DNA from 4 places in the Sporacetigenium mesophilum DSM 16796 genome. Region 1 is predicted to be linked to each of the others. Evidence: riboswitches for the same ligand, from Rfam matches in the RefSeq annotation. Region 1 holds a riboswitch; each other region holds the start of a gene.
What was found. Region 1 has a riboswitch for cyclic di-GMP ahead of BS62_RS06030 (flagellar basal body protein). Riboswitches for the same ligand answer to the same signal wherever they lie in the genome.
Positions count from the first base shown of each region.

Region 2: it holds a riboswitch for cyclic di-GMP, as region 1 does, so the genes downstream of both, BS62_RS07910 (CpsD/CapB family tyrosine-protein kinase) here and BS62_RS06030 (flagellar basal body protein) in region 1, are expected to answer to the same signal.
Region 3: it holds a riboswitch for cyclic di-GMP, as region 1 does, so the genes downstream of both, BS62_RS14005 (IS1595 family transposase) here and BS62_RS06030 (flagellar basal body protein) in region 1, are expected to answer to the same signal.
Region 4: it holds a riboswitch for cyclic di-GMP, as region 1 does, so the genes downstream of both, BS62_RS09815 (SH3 domain-containing protein) here and BS62_RS06030 (flagellar basal body protein) in region 1, are expected to answer to the same signal.

Region 1 covers NZ_JCANUR010000005.1:17,650-21,767, reverse strand. Annotated here, with positions in the region: gene fliG (flagellar motor switch protein FliG) at 1-91, opposite strand, end outside; gene fliF (flagellar basal-body MS-ring/collar protein FliF) at 105-1,664, opposite strand; gene fliE (flagellar hook-basal body complex protein FliE) at 1,688-1,981, opposite strand; gene flgC (flagellar basal body rod protein FlgC) at 1,991-2,395, opposite strand; gene BS62_RS06030 (flagellar basal body protein) at 2,400-2,717, opposite strand; cyclic di-GMP riboswitch class I at 2,813-2,898, opposite strand; cyclic di-GMP riboswitch class I at 3,096-3,180, opposite strand; gene BS62_RS06025 (hypothetical protein) at 3,382-4,104, opposite strand.
Region 2 covers NZ_JCANUR010000007.1:113,840-117,957, reverse strand. Annotated here, with positions in the region: gene BS62_RS07915 (hypothetical protein) at 1-1,645, shown strand, start outside; gene BS62_RS07910 (CpsD/CapB family tyrosine-protein kinase) at 1,703-2,398, opposite strand; cyclic di-GMP riboswitch class I at 2,457-2,556, opposite strand; gene rsmH (16S rRNA (cytosine(1402)-N(4))-methyltransferase RsmH) at 2,621-3,556, opposite strand; gene lgt (prolipoprotein diacylglyceryl transferase) at 3,568-4,118, opposite strand, start outside.
Region 3 covers NZ_JCANUR010000025.1:2,058-6,175, reverse strand. Annotated here, with positions in the region: gene BS62_RS14020 (sensor histidine kinase) at 1-371, shown strand, start outside; gene BS62_RS14015 (FMN-binding protein) at 516-1,355, shown strand; gene BS62_RS14010 (NAD-dependent protein deacylase) at 1,461-2,168, shown strand; cyclic di-GMP riboswitch class I at 2,223-2,317, shown strand; gene BS62_RS14005 (IS1595 family transposase) at 2,497-3,543, shown strand; gene BS62_RS14000 (hypothetical protein) at 3,611-4,012, shown strand.
Region 4 covers NZ_JCANUR010000011.1:29,078-33,195, forward strand. Annotated here, with positions in the region: gene BS62_RS09805 (tetratricopeptide repeat protein) at 1-1,073, shown strand, start outside; gene BS62_RS09810 (acyl-CoA thioesterase) at 1,217-1,639, shown strand; cyclic di-GMP riboswitch class I at 1,941-2,041, shown strand; gene BS62_RS09815 (SH3 domain-containing protein) at 2,091-3,962, shown strand.

The sequences.
Region 1 (4,118 bases):
AAACAGCGGCTTTTTTTGACCCCACAACTTTCTTATTGTTGCTTAAATCTCCTAAGTCAAAAGCATTAGCAGTTTTAGTCTCTAGATTCATTAAATTATCACTCCTAATCACTTAACCATTTCTTGATTATTTCTGTTACTTGATCTGGTTTTTCTGCTGCATATATCTTAACTTCTTCTTCTAAAGTAAGCTCTTCATCATCTGCATCTATAAACTGTAATTTCTTTTCTTCTAATTCTTCTAGTTTTGCATTTATTAAATCCATATTAGCTTGGTCATCTTCTTCAAGCTTAGATTTTTTTCTCTTAATAATAAACAGTACTATTCCTAATATTATAATTAATACTGATGTAGCTATAATTACATAAGTCCCTATTTTAAACAATTTCTCCATCTGTTCCTCTTCTTCCATGGCTTGTAATTCTTTTTCTCTTTCAGCCTTGGCCGCTGGATCAAATTCCATTGATACCACAGATATACTATCCCCTCTATCTTTATCCATCCCTATAGCATTTGATACCAAATCTTCTACATTCCTTGTAATTGGAGCGCCTAAATCACCATCTATAGCTACAGATGCTGTTATTCTTCTTACCTCTCCTGGAGCGCTAATTATATTAGTCTCTGTTTTTCCTACTTCGTACTCAATTGTCTCTTCTTTACTTTGATTTTTGCCGGCCCCATTATTTGCTGTATTGCTCATATTATTATCTACTAGCGAACCTCCATTAGAGTTATCTGTAGATGTATTTTCAGAACGTGTCTCTTTCTTAATAACCTTTTCTGGATCTATTTTTATTTGCGTTGTTTGTGTAGTGTCAAAATTAAGATCTGTATTAACAGTTGCTTTTACTTTACCAGCGCCAAACATAGGCTCCAACATATCTACTATAGATTTTTTCAGCTGAGTATTTAATTTAGATTCAGCTTGTTTTGTTTCATCTAAATTAGCTCCATTTGGAAGATCTTTTTGTTTATCTTCATCAAATATTCCTTCTGATAAAAGCCTCATATTTTGATCTACTACTTCTACGTTTTCCTTAGGTATATCGTTTGTACTTCCAGATACTAAAGATACTATTGATTTAACCTGCGAGTTACTCAAATTAGCTCCTGGTTTTAGTGTTATGTATACTGCTGCTTTTCCTGGTGTTGATTCCTTTACAAATACGGACTTTTCACCTTGGGTAATATGTACTCTAGCATTTTCTACTTGAGAAAAGCTTTTTATTGTCTTTTCAATTTCTCCTTGTATCATTCTTTGTTTCTTGATTTCAAATTCTTCATCTGTCAATCCTATAGAAGAACCTTCATCCATTAATTCAAAACCCTTTGAGCCATTAGTTATAGTTGGAGAAAGTTCTAGCCTTAATTTATCTACCTCTTGTTTTGGAACATATATTGTATTTCCTTCTATTTTCGTATCTACTTTTCTAGATTCTAGTTCCTGTGATATACTTGCAGCATCCTTAGGATCTAGGTTTGAAAATAAAACATCATACTTACTTTTTTTAACATACATTGCTGTAAATATAGTAGCAAGTATAACAGCTAGGACACCTACTCCAATTGCTATTTTTTTAGCATTGGTTAAAGACTTGAATTTTTCAACGTTATTAGAAAAAAACCTTTTCACTTTTTCCATTATATTTTGTTGTTCCATTTATTTGCTCCTTGCTTAAAAGGCTATATTTGCACCTTATTTATTTCTTGATATGCTTCAACAAACTTGTTCCTTACTTCAAGAAGTAATTGCATAGACATTTGCGATTCTTGTACTGATAACATAACGTCATGCATTGCTACGTCTTCTCCTTTTATAAGGCTTTGTACCATATTATCTGAGCTTACTTGAGCTCCATTAGCATTATCTATAGCATGTTTAAATATATCTGAGAAATTTGAATTAGATTGTTCTGCTACCTTATTGTCACTATTTATTACCTTACTGCCAATTTGTGCTATTTCAGTTATCTGCATTTGCTACCCCTACCTTCCTATTTCTAAAGCCTTAGATATCATGTTTTTTTGAGCATTTAATGTATCTACATTGGATTCATAAGCTCTTGATGCAGCCATTAAATCTGACATTTCTACTAAAATATCTACGTTTGGATATTCTACATAACCCTTTTCATTTGCATCAGGATGAGATGGATCATAAACTTGCTTTAAAGGTGATTTATCTTCTTCTATAGCTGTAGTCTTTACCCCTAGCATTCCTAACTTTTTATCAAAGTTTTCTTCAAATATTGCAACTTTACGTCTATATGCTTCTCCATTAGCTCCCCTTGTAGTACTCATATTGGCTATATTTGAAGATATTGTATCTATTCTAAGCCTTTCTGATGATAATCCGCTTGTACTTATTCTCATCCCACTAAAAACACTCATTTAATTACCTCCCAGATATAATACTCTTTGTCATTGATATCTTGCTATTTGCTAAAGTTACTAATGCATTATATTGAAGACTTGTAGCTGCTTGATTTACCTTTTCTACTTCTAAATCAACGTTATTCCCATCTACTCTCATGCTAGTTGACTTATCTACTTTTTCTTCTATTTCAGGTGTTGCGCTATTTAATGTTTCTTCAAAACTTACATATCTTCTTTTGTATCCTGGTGTATTTATATTTGCAATATTATGTGCTATAGCTTTACTTCTTAAATCTGTAGCGCCTAACCCTATTTTTATTAAATCGTATGTATTCATGCCTACCTCCTTATAAATAAAAAAACTACTCCAAAGGGAATAGTTAAATACGAACGCACTTAAATAAAGATACATAAGTTATGTAAATTTCGCTCGGATGCAACTGGCTGACATAGTTATAATAACCTTAGTCCCTCTAGCTTTGTGTCCCTAGGTTTCCCTAGATTTACCTATTTAATTTTTCTTATTGTACAATTTTTTCACATTTTTCTACAAATATATACATTTTCTAACAATTTTAGTTACTAATATATTAAATTATATACTATTTTTATCTTTTTTACTATGTATTAAGCTAAATTTTGACAAAATTCTCTATATTTTTTTACAAAAAAAGCTACCCAGAACGAGTAGCGTTATATCAATGACTTTTAACTCATTCGCAACTGGCTAACATAGTTTTCCAACCTTAGTCCCTATAGTTTTGCGTCGCTAGATTTCTCTAGGTTTGCCTATGTAATTTTTCTGTAAATATATTATAAGTCCATTATACGTAATTTTTACAAATTTTAATAGGGTTTTTTGAAATTTTACATATTTTTCTTTTTTTCTGCAATAAAGTTATTTTATTTACTACAATAAATCTAACTAAATTATATTCTGAATTTAAAATAAGTATGAGCTTAAATAAAAAACCTTTAGTACTCATACTTTTTATTTTATATTATTTAAATATTTTAAGAACCATATCATTAATAATATTGTTTTGAAATTTCATATGTTCAGATGGATTTATTAAAACAGCTTCTTTCGTATATTTAATTACTTCTATATAATCTTCTATATAATTTTCTTCATTTTTTATTTTAACTTTTACATTTTCTATCATCTGTGCCAATGAAACTAACTTATCTTTTGATTCAGTTAATTTAGTTTTTATATTAGCTATTTCTCTCAAAGCATTATTTATATCATCAATACCTTTATATTCATTATTTAAATACACATATTCTTGCTTGGTTTGGTTATATTCATTTTCTTTATTTAACTTATAGTTTTTACCTTCTAACCATTGCTCTATATTACTTGCTTGATTTACAAAATCTTTGATAATATTTTTATACTTAGATTCCTCTTTACTTTTATTCTTTATTGACTCCATATAAATCTCTTTAGCTTTTCTGAGAGAATTTTCTATCTGATTTATCTTTAATTCTTCTGCTTGAATTAAAGATATCTTTTCTTGAATATTTCTTTGCTGATAATCTATAGTACTAATTTGTATTCTAATGTTATTATATACATTAATATTTATATCACTATTTTTATCTTCTTTTTTGCCTTTATCAGAGTCTATTTTTTTATGCTCAGCCTCTGTCTTATTACCTTTAGGCGGTAGTAATTCTGTTGAATATATTTTTATGTCGGATTTATTGTTTATACTCATAGAAATAATCTCTT
Region 2 (4,118 bases), on a different contig from region 1:
TTCTATGCAATCGGAAGGTATATATAAAATAGAAGTTACAGCAGTTGATACGGCTGGAAATACAGCAGAGCCTGTTACAAATTATATTACTATAGATACATCTAAACCAGTAGTAGACATAAAAGTAAGTAGCTTAGGTGTTGATACTAATAGTAATAATGATGTTAATAAAAAACATAAAAATGATTTTAATAGTGGTGCTTTAAATGTTGGTCATAAAAAGGTTGATAAAGTAACCCCTGTTATAACAATAAAAGATGTTACAACAACACCAGAGGACTTATCATTTGTTTTGAATGGAAAATCTATTGAATATGATACTAAACCACTTGTTTCTGGTTATGGTATGGAGGTAACTTTTAAAGAGCCTATATATATTGAGAATATATATGACTTATCTATATCTGTTGGAGATAAGGCTACAAGAAAAGATATATCTAATAAATCTTATATTATATCTAATATATCTGATAGAACTAAATTTACAAGTAATCTTAACTTTGCTATTGATAGAAGTGCTCCAGATATTAAATCTGTAAAAGCAGGAAACAAAACTATTTCTAAAGGAAGCAAAATATATTTAAATTCTAAAGATAGTAAAACAATTACAGCAGAGATTGAAGATAAATTAAGTGAATTAAAAGATTTAAATATACAGACAATAATAAAACCTTCTAACGGCTCCTCTTCTACATCTAGAGATAGTTATACATTTAATTCAGATGATAGTTATTCAGTAGTAATTACAGCTATTGATAAGGCTGGAAATGACTCTACTTTTGATTTTGATGTAATTGTAGATACAGGAATTCCTAAAATAACTATAGAAGGTATAAAAGATGGCCACTACTCTAACAAAGAAATTAAACCAAGTATAAGTATAGATGATGATACTGCTAAGCTAACTATGACTCTTAATGGCAAACCTTATACTACAGATACTGTTATAGAAAAAGAAGGTAAATACAACTTAGTAGTAAAAGCTGAAGATGACGCTGGTAATATTCAAGAAATAATTATATCATTTGTAGTAGATAAAACAAAACCTGTAATAACAATTACTGGTATAAAAAATAATCAAACATATACTGAAGGTAAAATAAAACCACTTATAAAGTGGGATGATCCTGAAGCCCTTTTAACTATACTTCTAAATAACTTAGACTACTCAGGTGAAATAATAGATAAAGATGGAGCCTATATCCTTTATGTAAAAGCTACTGATAAAGCCGGTAATATATCTGAAGAACAATTTAGATTTAAAGTTAATTTATCAAAACCTGAAATAGAAGTTTTAACCATAGAAAACAATAAAAAATATAATAGCCCTGTAACTTTAGATATTAAATTTATAGATGCTGTAAAGTATACAATCCTTGTTAATGGTAAAGAGTATAAAGTTGGTGATACTATAGTTGAACCAGGCTCTTATACACTTACTATTATAGCAGAGGACGAAGATGGAAATAAAAGCGAAGAAACAAGAACCTTCACTATAGACACAGCGGTAGATGCTGTTGCTTTCAAAAATGAAGAAAAAAGTGTTGAAACTGCTTCTAACTACAAAACAAAAGCTATAGCTGCTGTATCTACAGTATCTGCAGCCCTTATAGGAGCATTTGCATGGTTTGTAAGAAAAAAATAATATAGCAACATAAAGAAACTCCTTAATTCATATTCAATATGATTTAAGGAGTTTTTATTATTTTCTTCTACGTTTTTTCTTTGATATATCTTCACCGTAATAATAGTAGTTTGCATAACTCTTCTTATCTATTACCATTTTATTAAGAACAGCTCCAAGTATTTTAGCATTAACTTTATCTAAACGTTCTTTAGCTATTTTAGCCATTTCTATATCAACTTCTCCAGAAGCACATACCATTATTACTCCATCGCAATAACTAGATAACACAGCTGCATCAGTTACTATTCCAACTGGTGGAGTATCTAATATAATATAATCATAATTATCCTTGAAACTATTAACTAAATTTCTCATTTTATTAGAGCTTAGCATTTCAGATGGATTAGGTGGTATTTGACCAGATGCAACTATATCCAAATTTTCTATATCAGTTCTTTGAATACATTGATCAAAGGTTTTATAGCTTAAAATAACATCAGTCAAACCGTATATATTAGTAATTCCAAATTGTTTATGAATACTTGGTCTTCTTAAATCACAGTCTATTAATAAAATTTTCTTTCCTAAGTTTGCAAAAGATACTGCTAAATTACATGCTGTAGTACTTTTTCCTTCACCTTGCATTGAACTAGTTACAACTATAGTTTTTACATTTTTATCTATATTACTAAACTCTATACTAGTTCTTATACTTCTATAAGCTTCTGATATAGGCGACTTAGGATCTGAATGGGATATAATGTTTTTCACAAGTTACCTCCTGTATCTTTAATGTACTTGCGAATCAAAACTCATTAGCCGCACTTTCTTCGGCAACTGGCTAGCATAGTTACACTTATTATATAAGTATAACATTAGCTCCTATAGCTTTGCGTCTCTAAGTTTCCCTAGATTTGCCTTTATCGAATTTTAATTCTAATTTAAATTTTATCGCTTTTCTAACTTATTGTAAACAAAAATCGACTAATTTCCCTATATTCTCTCTGCTACCCTTAACTTTGCACTTCTTGATCTTGGATTTACTTCTATTTCTTCATCCGATGGAAGTATAGGTTTTCTACTTATAACTTTTAAAAGAGATTCTTTATCACATTGACATATAGGAAGTTCTGATGGGCATATACAATCAATAGCTAAATCCTTATATGCATTTTTAACTATTCTGTCTTCCAGCGAATGGAAAGTTATTATACATATTCTCCCACCAGGATTCATTATAGAAGTTGCATCCTCTATCATCTTGTTTATTATTCCAAGCTCGTTATTTACTTCTATCCTTATAGCTTGAAAAGTTCTCTTAGCTGGATGAGGCCCATCTATTCTAGCTTTTTTAGGTATAGCCTTTTTTATTACCTCAACAAGTTCACCAGTAGTTTCTATAGGTTTTTCATTTCTTTCTTGTACAATAAATTGAGCTATACGCTTAGCCCAGTTATCTTCACCGTAATCTCTTATTATTCTAGCAAGGTCTCTTTCATCATACTCATTTACAACTTCATATGCAGATAATGAACTTCTTATATCCATTCTCATATCAAGAGGAGCATCTTGCATATATGAAAATCCTCTTTCAGCTTCATCAAGTTGATGAGATGAAACTCCCAAATCTGCCAAAACACCATCTATTTTGTTAATACCTAACTTTTCTAATTCTTCTTTTAGATGAACAAAGTTTCTATGGACAAGTTTTACTCTATCAGAGTACTCACCAAGTCTTTCTTTTGCAGTATTTATAGCATTAATATCTTGATCAAAGCATACCAAAAGTCCATTAGGTCCAAGTTTTTTTACTATTTCCTTTGAGTGACCTGCACCACCTAAAGTACAATCCACATATACACCGTCTGGCTTTATATTTAAATTATCTATACATTCATTTAAAAGTACCGATACGTGATGAAATTCCATATTAACTCTCCTTATTTTTCATTTATGTCTTTATCTATTATGTTTTTAGATTTCTTAGTAAAATATACATGAATTATTAATGCAGCTATTATTCCAACTAAGCTTATAACCTGTGCCATTCTAAGCGGACCTAACATTAAACTGTCAGTTCTAAGTCCTTCTACAAAGAATCTACCTATTGAATAAGCTATTATATATAATACAGTAACTTCACCTTCATATTTTTTGTTTTTTCTAAATAACATTAAAAATGTAAATACTCCTACATTCCATATAGATTCATATAAAAATGTTGGATGAACTTTTTGACCATCTACAATTATGCCCCAAGGTAAATTTGTAGGACCACCATGAGCTTCTTTATTTAAAAAGTTTCCCCATCTACCTATAGCTTGTGCTAAAGGTATACCTAAAACTAATGTATCTGCCATTTTTAAGAAATTTAACTTTTTTATTCTACAATATATGTATCCAGCTAAAAATCCACCTATTAAGGCTCCGTGTATTGCCATTCCTCCACCTCTAAAATTAAGTATTTGAGATGGATTTGCTCCATAATAAT
Region 3 (4,118 bases), on a different contig from region 1:
AAATAGTACCATCTATTGAAATACCAAAAGAAAATATAAATATTATTGCTAATGAATCAGCATTAAAAAGAGTTATAGAAAATTTAGTTACTAATGCAATAAAATATTCTGATGGAAATATATCTATAAAACTTGAAAAGTTAGATTCTGTTGTTGTTTTAACGATAAGTAATGATGCAAAATACTTAACAAAAAGAGATGTAGACCTTTTCTTTGATAGATTTTATACAGCAGATCAAACCCGTTTAGGTAATGGTACCGGGCTAGGATTATCTATTGCAAAAAGCTTAATGAACAAGATGAATGGCAAACTTTGTGCAAATTTAAAGGATAACAGATTGTATATGAAATGTGAGTGGAATAATAGATAAAATCTTTCATAATCATGTACTTAGATTAATATACTTATAGTGTCAACAAATCGTTATTTTTATAACATTTTTGTTAACATATTACATACTTACTCCATATAATGTAAGGGTAATGATAGTATTATAATTTTAAGGGGGATAAATATGAAAAAGAGAATTTTAGGCCTAGGGTTAACAAGTTTAATGACTGTAACACTACTTAGCGGATGTACACCACCTAAAGAAGATACAGCTGCACCATCAACTGGATTAAAAGATGGTTCTTATCATGCAGAATATGATAGAAAAGATGTTAGAAACTGGACTGCATTTGTTGATATTACTGTTAAAGATGGCAAAATAACAGAAGCATACTACGACTACACAAATGAGAAAAAAGAGATGAGAACGGAAGTTCAAGGATATATAGACGGATTTAAAGCAGCTAATGGATATACACCAAGAGAAGGGTTTGATAAATTAGGAGCTAACTTAGTTGAGGTTCAAGATGCAGCAAAAGTTGACGTTGTAACTGGTGCTACTCATTCATCTAGAAACTTTAATGAACTTGCAGCAGCTGCAATAGAAAAGGCAAAAACTGGGGATACTACAGCGGCAATAGTACCTCTTTATGAAGATGGTACTTACAAAGTTGAAGCAGATAAATTTGACGATCATGGTTGGAAACCTTTTGTAGAACTTGAAATAAAAGATCATAAAATTGCAAATGTAAATTTTGATTATATAAATGAAGCTGGTAAGTTAAAGTCTGAAGATGCAGAGTACAAAGCTAATATGGAACCAGTTGCAAAAACTTATCCAGAAAAATATATGCCTGAATTAGAAAAAGCATTAGTTGATAAGCAACTTATAGGTGATGTTGCAGCTGTATCTGGTGCTACACATTCTTCTGATAACTTCAAAGCATTAGTAGAATATGCTTTAGATGATTTAGCAGAAGTAGGTAAAACTGGCACTGCTTCTATGAGCATGACTGAAGAATAAAAAATAGTATATAAAAGTTATATTGTAATAGGGCGATTAAATAATCGCCCTATTTTTTAATATAAGGATATAATATAGTAGAAATAGTAAAAAGGATGTGACTATATGGATAATAATTATATAGAAATAGTAAAAATCTTAAAAGAATCAAAAAATACAGTGGTGTTAACAGGAGCAGGTATTAGTACAATGTCTGGAATTCCTGATTTTAGATCATCAAATGGAATATACTCAACTACTCCAGAAGTAGCTTTATCCAAAGGATATTTTTTAAGAAATACTGAGAAGTTTTATAAGTTTTTTAAAGAATTTTTCGTATTTAATAAGTTTAAGCCTAATATTGCTCATGAAATTTTGGCAAAATGGGAAGAAGAAGGCTATATTTCAAGTATTATAACTCAAAATGTGGACAATCTACATCAATTAGCTGGCAGTAAAAATGTGTTAAATATACACGGGAATGTTGATACTGGAACTTGTTTAATTTGTGGTAATAGTTATTCTCAAAATGAATATTTAAAAAATTACAAATGTGAATGTGGTGGATTAATAAAGCCAGACATAGTTTTGTATGATGAGAATGTACCTTTATTCTCTGAAGCTATAAATAGGGTATCTAGTTGCGATTGTCTATTAGTATTAGGTACATCATTAGTTGTGTATCCTGTAGCAAGCCTTATAGAATACATTCCTAAACATAGTAAAATTATTATAATAAATTATACAGATACTCCTTACACTAACTCTAATAAAGTAATTTCTATAAAAGATGAGATAGGCAAAACTTTAACTGAAATAGACAGTAGATGGTGATACATATATTTACAAGATATTATATAAAATATATAATAATTATATAGGACTAAAATTCGATAAAGGCAAACTTTGGGAAACCTAGGGACGCAAAGCTAAAGGGGCTAATTTTACACTTGTAAGTGTAATTATGCCAGCCAGTTGCCGAAGAGAGCATAGATGTGTGTCTATTAAAGCTATTCTTTTTGAATAGCTTTTTTAATTACTTTAAAGCTTTATTAATTCTTTTAGGCTATGTTAGACAATTGTGTGATTAATTATATAAAAATAGGTTATAATATAGATATCTGCTATGTTTCAATAAATTTTTAGAAAGGATGATTATATTATGCCTACAAAAAGTATGAAAGCCCTAGTAAAAAGTCTAAACAAAAATGAACTTAGAGACCTAATTTCTATAGCACAGGAAATTTTAAGTAATTTATTCAATTCGGATGAAATTAAAGATAATATCAAAGAAAGTAGATTTTCTAAGGGATATGAATGTCCTAAGTGCCAATGCAAAGAAGTTAATAAAAATGGCAAATCTAGAGGTAGACAAAGATATATCTGTAAGAGATGTCGTACTACTTTTGATGAGATGACACTATCTCCATTTTCTAGCACTAATTTGAGTTTAGATAAATGGCTAAAATATTGTGAGTTAATGATATTAGGACTTTCTATAAGAAAATGTGCAGAAGAAGTAGGTGTAGGCGTTAAAACATCTTTTTTTATGAGACATAGAATACTAGATGTAATTAATTTATCACTAAAAAATGATATTGTTGAAGGAATAGTTGAAGTAGATGAAGTTTTTTTAAGAGAATCCTATAAAGGAAATCACTCAAAAAGTACTACTTTTATTATGCCTAGAGAGCCTAGACAAAGAGGTAAAGGAAAGTACGATAAGAAAAAGAGAGGTATATCAAAAGAACAAATTTGTATAGAATCAGCCATAGATAGAAAAGGAAATATCCTTATGGGTACTGTGTGTAAAGGTAGAATAACTAAAAATGAAATAGTTAACTTCTTTGATGGAAAAATAGGCAAAGATGTTACTTTTTGTACAGATTCACATAAATCATATCCTAAGATAGATAAAGAACTTAAGGTAAGCTTAAAACAAATTCCTAGAGGAAAACAAATGATAGATAGCGTATATCATTTACAACATATAAACGCCCTTCATAGTGGATTTAAGAGATGGATACAGGTATTTAATGGTGTGTCCAGTAAATATTTGAACAACTATTTGGCTTGGTTTAAGTTTTTACAAATAAGCAAAAAGAATAAGAAATCTGATAGAATCAGAGATATGTTAGTTAATGTAGCAACTAAAGAAACTTATATTACTAGATATACTATAAAGAACAGACTTATTGAACTAACTTAAAATATAGTATATAGTATAATCAAAGTTTACAGTTGTATAAAACTTTATATTAAATATAATGGAGGGAGTGCTTAAAATTAAGGAATCAGTAAAATTCATAAATTATATATATAGTGCTATTATGCTTGCAATTTCACTATTTCTTTTTTTTACATTTAAAGAAAGCAATAAATTTATATTTTACTTTGCAACTTTTTTATTGTTCGCTTCAGGAGTAGTAATTGAGTGGACGTATTCTTTTTCAGATGTAAAACCTTTAAAGCTAAGCATTATTTTAACTATTATAGCTTTATTTATTCCCGTATTAGCTTTATATATTTTAACATTATTAAAAGTAAATGAGTACAATGCACCAATAGCAATTCTCCTAAATATTGCTATTGTAAATTACTTAGTTAGAAATTTAGAGTCAATAAAGAAGATATTTAATAAATATTTTACAAAAAATGATGAGCATCCTAATAAATAAAATACGTATTCTTTATATAAAACGCAACTAAATACTGTAACATTCCATCAATGTTATATAATTTGGTTGCGTAAATTGTGGATAATGTTTATAAATTAAGAATCAC
Region 4 (4,118 bases), on a different contig from region 1:
AAGACGCAGATATATTAAACTTACTAGGTATATGTACATTCTTAGAATGTAGCTTTGATAAATCTGTAAGTTATTTTTCTAAAAGCGTAGGTTATACAAAAAGTGATATTGCAACTAAGTATATGGATATTATGAGCTCTGTAGACTTTGATACTTTTTTAGAAAGATACAATCATGCTATAAGATTTATTAAGGAAGGCTTATATGAAGAGGGAACTCAAATATTTAAGAATTTAATAGAGGAATATCCTCAACTTATAGAGCCATACATAGTTTTGGGGCTACTTTGTATGGAAAGAAAAGATGAAATAATTGCAAGGGATTATTTCAATAAAGCTTTGACACTAGATAAAAGCAATGAGATTGTAATAAAGTTTATAGACAAAAGAGTATATAAAATAGATGAAAATATTGAAAAGCCAACTAAGAAAGTGCCAAAAGAAAAAAAGGCTAAACCTAATAAAACTAAGAAAAAAAATAATATTCCTGTAGCAATAATTGTTCTTTTAGCAGCTGGCATAATAGGTCAATCTATATATGGCTATAATGAAATATCGAATTTAAACAACCAAGTTAGTACATTAAATACTCAAGTTGGAGATTATAAAGAAGACTTAGCAAATTCAAAGAAAGAAAACAATGATCTTAAGTTTCAAATTGGAAACAATAAACCTATAATTAAAAAAGAAGTTGTAATTGCAGATGAACACGCTCTCTACAAAAAAGCATTAGATGAAAAGAAGAGAGGGCTTCGTAAAGATTCTATAAAGAGTTTTGAATATCTTGCGGAATATGGAAAAGACAAGTTATATGTTTCTGAATCTATATTTATATTAGGTAGCATATATGAATCTATGAAGGATTATGATACTGCTTTAAAATACTACAATAACTATATTAGTAGATATACAGCAAAAGACAACTATTACGACCACTCATTATACAATATAGCCATGATATACAAAGAAAAAGGCGATATGGAAAAATGTAAGCAGAAATTAAATGAATTAATAAATGTAGTTCCAAATAGTATATACAATAACTCAACAACTAAAAAAATAATAAATAGTTAATTAAAAAGAAAGCATATAAAAATGCTTTCTTTTTTATTTTAAAACATGATTATTATCAATTTAAGAAGGATTTTACAATTATTAAATGAATATAGTAAATAATTCTATTTTTAAATTATAAGACGAACAAGGGGGAGCACAGAATGAAACACTATACAATGTCAAAGTTAGTGAAATCAGAAGATTTAAATCACCATGGGACTTTATTTGCTGGAAGAATGGCAGAATGGTTTATAGAAGGTGCATTTATTGCTGCTGCAAGTACATATAAAAATCCTGACAACATGGTTTGTTTAAAAATGCATGGACTTAAATTCACTTGCCCTGTAAAAAAAGGAGAGATTATAACTCTTGAAACTAAAGTTGTTTATACAGGAAATACTAGTATGACTGTGTATGGTAAGGTTATAAAAAATGATGATACAGATAAGGTTATTGTAGATGGATTTACAACTTTTATATGTGTTGATGAAAACGGTAAGAAAATGCCACATAATATAGTTTTACCAGAACCAAAAAATGAAGAAGAGGCAAAACTTAAAGAATATGCTAAAACTTTAAAATAAATCTAAAATGTATTATATAAGAGAAGGTGCTATATAGCACCTTCTTTTTTTGTGGTAATAAATACGATTTTGAGTAACGTACCTAGTTTTCAATACCGCTTAAGACGTGAACATAGCGAATTTTAGTTTTTGTTAAAATATAAAGGGTTTTATTGTTATTTGATGAATACATTATTATGTAAATATATTGTAATAATTTACATAATATGTAGAAATTAGTATAAAAAAATATTATAATTAAATTGAATGCAATACTACGCAAACTAAATTTAGTTTCAAGGGGTAGTATAAAATATAACAAACTCGATAAAGGCAAACCTAGGAAAACTTAGAGACGCAAAGCTAAAGGGGCTAATTTTATATTAATAACCATAAGTATAATTATGCCAGCCAGCTACCGAAAGGAGCGGATTAATAAGTATTAAAAAATTTTATACTAAGGAGTGGTTTTTTGAAAAAAAAGATGCCGATAATTTTAACAACTCTAGCTGTACTTCCGTTAGCAGCAGTAGATGCTAATGCAGCTCCAAGTGTAGGGGTAGTTACAGCTTCTTCATTAAATGTAAGAAGTGGCCCAGGTACAAATAACAAGGTGCTTTTTACACTTAAAAAAAATGAAGAAGTAAAAATATTAGAAAATTCAAATGGGTGGTATAAAATAGAAGCCAAGTCAGGAAAAGAAGGATGGGTATCTGGTCAATATATAAGTGTAGGTACTTCATCTAACCAACAAGATAATGCTAATATAACAATAAAGGTAGTAAATGTAGATGGGTTAAATATGAGAAGTGGACCAAGTACTGCATTTAGGGTAAATAAGGTATTAAACAAGGGGACAGAGGTAGAAGTAGTATCAGAAAAAGATGGTTGGTCACAAATTAAATTTAATAATATGAGCGGACATGTAGCAAGTAGATACTTAGATAATAAGACAGAGTCAAAACCAGTTGAGGCGCCTAAACCGGTTGAGACACCTAAGGAAGATAAAGTTACAGATAATAATGAACAAACTGCAAAAACTGTAAAGAAAGTCGTAAATGTAAATGACCTTAATATGAGAATGGGCCCAAGTACTAGATATAAGGTAATAACTGTTTTAGATAAAGGTGCAGTAGTAGAAGTAACATCAGAAAAAGATGGATGGAGTAATATAAAATATAATAATCAAACTGGATGTGTAGCAAGTAGGTACTTAAATGAAGTGCAAGCACCTCCAACTACTCAAAAGCCAGAGGAACCTAAATTACCAGATAATAGTCAGCCAGTAATTACTATAGCTAAAACTGTAAATGTAGATGGCCTGAATATGAGAAGCGGCCCTGGTACTACACATAAGGTAGTTACAGTATTAAATAAAGGTGCAGCAGTAGAAGTAACATCAGAAAAAGATGGATGGAGTCATATAAAATATAATAATCAAAGTGGATGTGTAGCAAGCAGGTATTTAAATGAAGTACAAACACCTCCAACTACTCAAACACCAAGTGAACCTGAAGTTCCTAATAATGGACCAATAAATAACCCAGGTGGAAATTATGCAAACAATAGTGGAACTGTTGAGGAAAAGGTTTTAAATTATAGTTTAAATGAACATTTAGCAAAACAAGCAGTACTAGATCAAGTTATACATTCAGCAAATGTTAGAAGTTCAATTACTCTTACTAGTTTTATAAGAGCTGTTGAAGATGATATTAAATATTATTTAGATCCAACAAATTTTGCAAAAACTCAAAATGGAATGTATCAATTTTTAAAGCTAAATACATATAGAGACATATCTGAAGAAAAACTAAATACTTATTTGAATAATCTAAAGTTTAAATCTAACCAAACAAATATATTTGCTAACAAAGCTAGTGTATTTATAGATGCATCAAAAAAACATAATGTAGATGTTATATATTTAGTATCTCATGCTATGTGGGAAACTGGATATGGAACTTCCCGTTTAGCACAAGGAGAGACTGTATATTCATATAAAGGTCAAACTCTTAGCAAACCTGCTGTTGTATATAATTTCTTTGGAATAGGGGCTATAGACAAAAATGCAAACGTATATGGGGCAGAGGCTGCATATTGTAATGGATGGACAAGTGTAGACTCAGCTATATATGGAGCTGCAGATTGGATATCAAAAAATTATGTTAATAGTTCAAAATACAATCAAAACACCTTATATAAAATGAGATGGAATTATGATGTCACTTGGCATAGATATGCAACAGATGTAAACTGGGCAAATGGAATAGCTAATATAATGAACAATACATCATATATGTATAATAACGTAAACATAGTTTACGAAGTGCCTAAGTATAAATAACAAGTAATTATTTAATAATTGAATATATACAAAGCATATGATAAAATAACTAAGTAATTAAATAAAGACAGTTTATTAGTACCATCCTGTCTATAAACAAAACTAGGGCTATGTATTACAACTGTTGTAGTATGTGCTTTTGTAATTTTTGTTTAT